Regions from separate parts of the Kitasatospora sp. NPDC127121 genome, predicted to be linked through region 1. Evidence: predicted binding sites of a transcription regulator. Region 1 holds the regulator's gene; the other holds the start of a gene.
The links. Region 1 encodes HspR, which represses chaperone genes until heat shock. Its sites were predicted from a motif close to TTGAGNNNNNNNNNCTCAA; they were not measured.

Region 1 (4,346 bases):
TGGCGGCGCTGGTCGGCCAGTAGCCGGCCCGGCCGACGACGGGGGGCTGCTGCCGGGGGACGTTGAACTGCTCACCGGGGGCGGTCCAGAAGCCCTCGCGCAGGGACAGCGCCATGCCGGCCCAGTCGAGCGCGGTCTCCACGGTGTGGTTGAGGGCCTCCTGCGACCAGGTGTCGTCGAAGACCAGCGGCAGAACGGGGGCGACCTGCTCGATGGTGGCGATCAGCGGGTTGTGCGTGATGGCCTCGTCGACGAGGAGGACGATCGGCTTCCGCAGCGCCGACGCCCACCCCAGCTCCAGGCTCACCCCGGCCGACAGCGGCGCCCCGACGTAGGCGAACACGAGGTCCGCGGACTGCAGGGCCCGGAAGTCGGACGGCACCCGGGGCTCCGGCGCCTGCCCGGCGACGGTCCAGGCATCACTGTGGTGCGCGCTGTACACGGCGGCACCGCTGCGGAGCAGGGTGGTGCGGAGCGTCGTCAGCCGCGTCCGGCTGGCGAGCGTCACCACACTGTCCGCGGGCCCGGTCAGCCGCATCAGCGGCGCGGCCAGGAACACACGCGCACGCCGGCCCTCGGGGGTCTGTCCGGCGTGCTCTCGCAGGTAGGGCTCACTCATTGTCGACTCCGGGGATAGGTGCCAACCAGGCCGATCGCCCCGTTGGGTGGTGACTATCGGAATGCTGCTGTGCATTCGTTGTGGTCGAAACGAACTAGTCATGGACATGTTGTTTGTGGTGTCCCCGTCTTCCCCCTCCCGCGAGAGGGGTTGGGGAGTGCACTGATCGTCTCTGTCGACCGTCGCCACCGTCCACAGAGCCGTGGTGTCATCTCGATGCCTGGCAGAGAGATGACGCACTGGGGTAGCAGGCCCCCTGGCTTCCGGCATGGGCTTGCGGCATTATGTGGCAGGTTGTTCGAAACAATGGCTGGGTACCCGCGCCAAGTCTTAAACAAAGAGAGGGGGCACCATGTCTCGGATACGCCGGGTGGTGCGATTTGTCCTGGTTCCAGTCGTTGTGGGTCTGGCGCTTTTCATCGGGAGCGGTTCGAGCCCGGCTGACGACACGATCTGGAACATCGGGGTTTCCCACGATGCGGCAGCGCCTCAGACCATGGCGCTGGCCAATGACACGATCTGGAACTGAGACCGCCGCGACGCTTGGTCAGTGATAGCTGTCGGAGTCGGTCGGAATGCTGTTCCGGGCCAATGCGTACCCGAGTTGGAACAGCGACTCGACATTGTGCTCGTCGCGCATCTCGGCCAGGTGCCGCGCGAGCGTCCGTTCGCTGATGCCGAGTCTGCGGGCGATCACCCGGTGGTTCACGCCTTCGAGCATGAGGTCGATGATCGTCTGCCGCATCCCGGAGACCACCTGCTGCGGAACGGCGCGCGCGCCGTCGAAGTCCAGCGCCCGGCTCCAGTTCCGCTCGAAGATCTCGCTGATCAGGTAGCTGATGACGGCCCGATCGTGCACGAAGGCGGCCAGATTGAGGTCCTCGGCGATGGGGATGACCGCGATTCGGCGATCGATGACGATCAATCGCGTGTAGGGCTCCTCCAGCGTCCGGAACCGTCCGCCGGCCTTGGTTATCGTGGCCACGTACTCCCTGGTGGGAGCGTGGTACCGGGTGCTCGGGTGGTAGATCGTCCTGAGCGTGATGCCCAGGCGGAGGGCTTCGAGGTCGCGGGCGAGGATGCTGGTGAGCGCCTCGGACGGGCGCGGCCCGCCGGGTTGGGCGGCGAGGATCTCCTCCGAGGCGCTGGCGACGATCTGCTGCACCCGCTGGTTGATCAGCACCTTTCCCCGCACGTACTCGATCGCGCCGCCGGCCTGCTCCGGTGAGTGGTAGGCGGCCGTCAGGTCGTGGAGATCGGTGGCGAGGGCCGACGCGCGGGTGAGCAGGTCGAGTGCCTGGCGCTGCCAGGTCACGGAGAGGCTCTCGGACAGCTGCTGAGGGTCGACCGCGACGAGGACACCGGGTTCGTCGGTGTCGGCGACCAGAAGGCCTATCGCCACCAACTCCTCCTGGGCCCCACCCGCCTTGGCGAGGTCGGAGTCCTTCGGAAACCGCCCGTTCTCGCGGATGACCGCCAGATACAACTCCCGCGCTTCTTTCGAGAGGACGGAGGGCCCAATCGCGGCGGTACCGGGCTGTTCTCGTCCACTCATCTGCGGGCTCCTTGCCGTGGCCGTGTCTGCACTACCTGCCGGGCACCAATACCGGAATCGCAGTGCAGCATGCCAGATCGGGTGGCATCGGTGAGGGCGGCCAGATTTGTTCGACAGCACTCTCTCACCACGATCAAGCCGCCGGCACCCCCCGGGCGGAGGGGAGCCGGCGGCCGGAGGTGTTCAGCCAAGTCTCAGCGCTTGGGGCGCCAGACGACCAGGGCGCTGGACTGGGTGGGCGGCTGGTAGGGGACGAGGTCGCGGCGGTAGGAGGCGTGGACGGCGGCCTCGCGCTGCTGGAGGGCGCTGGTGGCGCCGTCGAGGGAGTCGACCAGTTCGCCGATGCGGGACTTGAGCGCGGTGACCTGGTTCTCCAGCTCGATGATCCGCTTGATGCCGGCCAGGTTGATGCCCTCGTCCTGGGAGAGCCGTTGGACCTCGCGCAACTGCTGGATGTCGCGCGCGGAGTAGCGGCGGCCCCGGCCGGCGGTGCGGTCGGGGCTGACCAGACCGAGGCGGTCGTACTGGCGGAGGGTCTGCGGGTGCAGGCCGGAGAGCTCGGCGGCGACGGAGATGACGTACACCGGGGTGTCCTCGGTGAGGACGTACTGCGGCGGGGCGGTGGGCCGCCGGGTGCGGCGGCCGTCGCCCGGCAGGCCGTCGCCGACGCCGGGCAGGCCTTCACCGATGCCGGGCAGGCCTTCACCGATGCCGGGGCCGATGGGACTGTTGGGGATCATCTGGTCGTCACGCTCCCTTCGCCGCCCGGAACAGGGCGGCTCGCGGGTCGTCGGAGGCGGTGGCCTCGCGGTACTGCTCCAGGGCGTTCAGCGCGTCCCCGGTGATGTGCCGCGGCACCACGACCTCGACGGTGACGAGGAGGTCGCCGCGGGTGCCGTCCTTGCGGGTGGCGCCCTTGCCGCGGGCGCGCATGGTGAGGCCGTTGGCACTGCCGGGGGGCAGCTTCAGCTTCACGGCCGGCCCGTTCAGCGTGGGCACCTCGATGGTGGCGCCGAGGGTGGCTTCGGGGAAGGTGACGGGGACGGTGACGGTGAGGTTGTCCCCCTTGCGCCCGAAGACGGGGTGCGGGTCGACGTGCACGGTGACGTAGAGGTCGCCGGGCTGTCCGCCGCGTTCGCCCTGGGCGCCCTTGCCCTTGAGCCGGATGCGCTGGGCGTCCTGGACGCCGGCCGGGATGCGGACCTGCATGGTGTGGGCGGAGCTGGCCCGGCCGCTGCCGTGGCAGTCGACGCACGGGTCGTCGACGATCATGCCGCGCCCGCGGCAGTCCTTGCACGGCTCGGAGAGCGCGAACGCGCCCTGGCCGCGGCTGACGGTGCCGGCGCCGACGCAGGTCGGGCAGACCCGCGGGGTGGTGCCGGACTTGGCGCCGGTGCCGTTGCAGGTGCGGCAGGGGGCCTGGCTGGTCATCCGCAGCGGGACGGTCGCACCGTCGACGGCCTCGTCGAAGGCGAGGGTCACCTCGGTCTCGACGTCGGCGCCGCGCCGGGGCTGGGCCTGCCGGCCGCCGCTGCGGTTGAAGAGTCCGCCGAAGACGTCGCCGAGCCCGCCGCTGCCGGTGTTCTGGCTGCCGCTGAAGAGGTCGCCGAAGTCGAAGCTGTAGCTGCCGTTGCCCTGGCCGGGGCCGCCGGCCCGGAAGCCGCCGTTGGCGAAGAGGCTGCGGGCCTCGTCGTACTCCTTGCGGCGCTTCTCGTCGGACAGGACGTCGTAGGCCTCGGAGATGTCCTTGAAGCGGTCCTCGGCCTTGGCGTCGCCCTTGTTGGCGTCCGGGTGGAACTCGCGCGCGAGCTTGCGGTAGGTCTTCTTGATCTCGGCGGCGGTGGCGTCCTTGGGCACGCCGAGGACCTTGTAGTAGTCCTTCTCCACGTAGTCCTTGCCACTCATGCGTCCACCTCGCTCCGCTCGGCAGCCGCTCCGCGCAACACGCGCCTTTCAACGATTCGCTCGCTGCGCTTGCTCATAGCTGCCGCCACCTCCCGATGTCCATCCTCGCTGCGCTGTCAACAGCCGCTCCACCGGGCGCTGTTGACAGCGCGCTGCGGAGTCGGCCGCCGTTCTGGCCGGCGTACGACTCCGCAGCGCACTGGTTGTCAGCTGTCACAGGTTGTCAGCTGTCCGAACCACCGTCGGACTTGTCCGCGTCCCCGGACT
Region 2 (4,346 bases), on a different contig from region 1:
TCGCGCATCGAGAACGGTTTGGTCATGTAGTCGTCGGCGCCCACGCCGAGGCCGACCAGCAGGTCCGTCTCGTCGTCGCGCGCGGTCAGCATCAGCACCGGCACCGGGCGCTGCGCCTGGATCCGGCGGCACACCTCAAGGCCGTCGAAGCCGGGCAGCATGATGTCGAGGACCACCAGGTCCGGCTGCCAGGTGTGGAAGCCGTCGACCGCGCCCGGCCCGTCGTGGGCCACGGCGACCTTGAAGCCCTCCGCGCCCAGCCGGGCCGCGATCGACTCCGCGATCGTCGGCTCGTCCTCCACCACCAGCACTCTGCGTTGGCTGCTCACCGTGCCGCCGCTGTGGTTGTTGTCCTGCTGAAGTTCTGTCACGGTCACGCCACCGCCCCCAGGGCTGCGGGCCGGCCACCTGTGGGGATGGCGGGCTCCGCTCGTAGTCTTGTTCCGTCGTGGACTGTGCCGGGTCCGCCGTCCCGTCGTGCGTGCGGGTCGGCGGGCGGATTGTCGCCCGCCCACTTCTCCCGCGCACTTCGCAGCGTACGGACAGCGGATGCCTCCCGGCAGGTGGACCGGACGTTTCCGGCCCGTGGGCCGGCTGTCGGGCCGCCCTCGGAGCCCACTGCACGAGTGGGCACGGGCCGATACCTTACCCGGCGATTTTTCTCTGCGTAACGGTACGTATGCAGTCGAGTTGACGCCAAGTCGCCGGTCAGAGCCCCTGCCGGTGCGCCCGCCGGAAGAAGGTCTGGACCAATATCAGGAATCCGGTCGACCGGTTTCCTGACGGTCTTCACCGGCTTTTCTCAGATGCCTCTCAGAACCTCGACGTAACGTGGCCACGACAACGCCCCGCAGGGCGGGATCCGCGGCGCGCGCCGGTACGTTGGGCACCTGGTGAGGGGCCGGTGGCTGCCGGCGTGGAGCGGAGGGCGGCATGGCTGGACTGCGGCGAGGTGCCGGACGGGTCGGGGCGTCGCCCGCCGGCCCGCCGTACGGCATGCTCCGGCACGGTCTGCGCACCGGCGTCGTCGAGTGGCTGCTGGCGCGGGTGCCGACACCCCGGCGAAACCCCTTCACCCTCGGCTATCTCGCCGTGGTGGGCGCCACCACGACCTTTGCCAAACTCGCCGATCCGGAACTCGTGCAGCGGCTGCAGGAGGCCTCCAGTTCCGACGGCCACAACCTTCTGCAGCACCCCCTGCGCGCGCTGCTGCTCAGCGGTTTCTGGGTGGCCGGCGAGGTGTGGATGCCCTACCTGTGGGGATTCGCCGTCACCCTCGCGCCGCTGGAGCGCCGGATCGGTCCCGCCCGGGCGGCGGCGGTCTTCGCGATCGGGCACGTCACGGCCACGCTGCTGTCCCAGGGCGTGGTGATCACCGCGGTGGAGACCGGGCGGATGGAGACCGCGGCGCTGGACTACCTGGACATCGGCGTCAGCTACGGCGTGCTCACCTGCCTGGGTGCGGTGGCCGGGCTGCTGCCGTGGCGCGGGCGGCTGGTCGCGCTCGGTGGCGCCGGGCTGCTGATCGCCGAGCAGATCCTCACCGAGCGGGACCTGGTCACCGCCGTGGGGCACCCCGCCGCGGTGCTCACCGGGGTGGCGCTGTGGCGCTGGCTGCGCCGGGCCCAGGCCCGACGGCCGCGGCCGAAGCCGCGGACGCGCCGGGTCGAGGCGCCGGCCGCGGGCTCCTCGCCCGCGCCGGGCGGCGCTCCGGTCCTGGACGTGCGCTGACCCTTCCGGGTGCCGCTCTTACGTGCTTTTGACGGCGCTTCCCGCGCCCTCCCTCCGTTCGCTCCGCACCCTCCTCCTGTTCGCTCACGGCGAACACCGCCCCGGGAACATCCGGCGCACGCCAGGCCTTAGTCAGGTCGACTCAACTTCACTGACTGGGGAGAGATCATGGCATCGACGTCCACACCGCTCACCCTGCCCGTGCTGCCGCTCGACGACGAGGTCGTCCTGCCGGGCATGGTCGTCCCGCTGGACCTGAAGGACACCGAGGTGCGCGCCGCGGTCGAGGCCGCCCGCGCGGCGGCCACCGGCACCGGCAAGCCGCAGGTCCTGCTGGTCCCGCGGGTGGACGGCTCGTACGCGGCGGTCGGCACCCTGGCCACCGTCGAGCAGGTCGGCCGGCTGGCCGACGGGGAGCCGGCCGCGCTGGTGCGCGCCGTGCGCCGGGTCCGCATCGGGGCCGGCACCACCGGCCCCGGCGCCGCCCTCTGGGTGGAGACCACGCCCTTCCGGGAGTCCTCGGTGGACACCCCGGCGGCCGGCCGGGCCGCCGAGCTGGTCAAGGAGTACAAGGCGCTGTCCACCCAGTGGCTGCGCAGGCGCGGCGCCTGGCAGATCGTCGACCGGGTGGCCCAGATCGAGGGCGTCGGCGAGCTCGCCGACAACATCGGCTACGCGCCCTTCGCCACCGCCGAGCAGAAGCTCAAGGTGCTGCTGGAGGCCGACCAGGTCGCCCGCCTGGAGTACGCGCTGACCCTGCTGCGCGACCACCTCGCCGAGGAGGAGGTCAACGACACCATCCGCAAGGACGTCGAGGAGGGCGTCGCCAAGCAGCAGAAGGAGTTCCTGCTCCGCCGCCAGCTGGAGGCCGTCCGCAAGGAACTGGCCGAGCTCAACGGCGACCCGGCCGACGAGGAGGGCGACTACCGCGCCCGGGTCGAGGCCGCCGACCTGCCCGAGAAGGTCCGCGACGCGGCCCTCAAGGAGGTCGACAAGCTGGAGCGGGCCTCCGAGCAGTCCCCCGAGGGCCCCTGGATCCGCACCTGGCTGGACACCGTCCTGGAGCTGCCCTGGAACGAGCGCACCGAGGACGCGTACGACATCGCCGGCGCCCGCGCCGTGCTGGACGCCGACCACGCCGGCCTCGCCGACGTGAAGGACCGCATCGTCGAGTACCTCGCGGTGCGCAAGCGCCGGGCCGACCAGGGGCTCGGACTGGTCGGCGGCCGGCGCGGAGGCGCGGTGCTGGCACTCGTCGGCCCGCCCGGCGTCGGCAAGACCTCGCTCGGCGAGAGCGTGGCCCGCGCCATGGGCCGCACCTTCGTCCGGGTCGCGCTCGGCGGCGTCCGGGACGAGGCCGAGATCCGCGGCCACCGGCGCACCTACGTCGGCGCGCAGCCCGGCCGGCTCGTGCGGGCGATCAAGGAGGCCGGCTCGATGAACCCGGTCGTCCTGCTCGACGAGATCGACAAGGTCGGCTCCGACTACCGGGGCGACCCGGCCGCCGCCCTCCTGGAGGTGCTGGACCCGGCGCAGAACCACACCTTCCGGGACCACTACCTGGAGGTCGAGCTCGACCTCTCGGACGTCGTCTTCCTCGCCACCGCCAACGTGCTGGAGGCCATCCCCGAGGCGCTGCTCGACCGGATGGAGCTCGTCCGCCTCGACGGCTACACCGAGGACGAGAAGGTCGTCATCGCCCGCGACCACCTGCTCCCGCGCCAGCGCGAGAAGGCCGGACTGGGCGGCGAGCAGGCCAGCGTCGACGAGGCGGCGCTGCGCCGACTGGCCGGGGAGTACACCCGGGAGGCCGGCGTGCGGAACCTGGAGCGCTCGATCGCCCGGGTGCTGCGCAGGATCGCCGCCCAGGCCGAGCTCGGCGAGCGCGAACTGCCCGCCGCGATCGGCCCGGACGACCTGCGCGCCCTGATCGGCCGGCCCCACCACGTGCCGGAGGCCGCCCAGGCGCCGGCCGAGCGGCGCACCGCCGTCCCCGGCGTGGCCACCGGCCTCGCCGTGACCGGCGCAGGCGGTGACGTCCTCTACATCGAGGCCTCGCTCGCCGACGCCGAGACCGGCGGCACCGGGCTCACCCTCACCGGGCAGCTGGGCGACGTGATGAAGGAGTCCGCGCACATCGCGCTCTCCTACCTGCGCTCGCGCGGCGCCGAACTGGAGCTGCCGGTCACCTCGCTGCGCGACCGCGGCGTGCACCTGCACGTCCCCGCCGGGGCCGTCCCCAAGGACGGGCCGAGCGCCGGCATCACCATGACCACGGCGCTCGCCTCGCTGCTGTCCGGCCGCAAGGTCCGCACCGACCTGGCGATGACCGGCGAGGTGTCGCTGACCGGGCGGGTGCTGCCGATCGGCGGGGTGAAGCAGAAGCTGCTCGCCGCCGACCGGGCCGGCGTCACCACGGTGATCATCCCCAAGCGCAACGAGGCCGACCTGGACGACGTCCCGGCCGAGGTGCTGGAGCGGCTCACCGTGCACCCGGTGGCGGACGTGCGGGAGGTGCTGGAGCTGGCCCTGGAGCCGGCCAAGGTCCTGGCCGCGGCGGCCTGACCCGGCCGCGCCGGGTCGGCGGGAGGATCGACGGGAGGACGGCGTCTGCG

Region 2: lon (endopeptidase La) is a predicted target of HspR. The motif match lies at 1,859-1,877, and genes of this name have one in related genera.

What each region holds. Positions count from the first base shown of each region.
Region 1 covers NZ_JBHXTQ010000024.1:8,821-13,166, reverse strand. Annotated here, with positions in the region: gene ACFVHI_RS14705 (hypothetical protein) at 1-619, opposite strand, end outside; gene ACFVHI_RS14700 (hypothetical protein) at 1,167-2,174, opposite strand; gene ACFVHI_RS14695 (heat shock protein transcriptional repressor HspR) at 2,369-2,914, opposite strand; gene dnaJ (molecular chaperone DnaJ) at 2,922-4,079, opposite strand; gene grpE (nucleotide exchange factor GrpE) at 4,303-4,346, opposite strand, start outside.
Region 2 covers NZ_JBHXTQ010000009.1:133,096-137,441, reverse strand. Annotated here, with positions in the region: gene ACFVHI_RS08040 (response regulator transcription factor) at 1-371, opposite strand, end outside; gene ACFVHI_RS08035 (rhomboid-like protein) at 934-1,731, shown strand; gene lon (endopeptidase La) at 1,900-4,296, shown strand.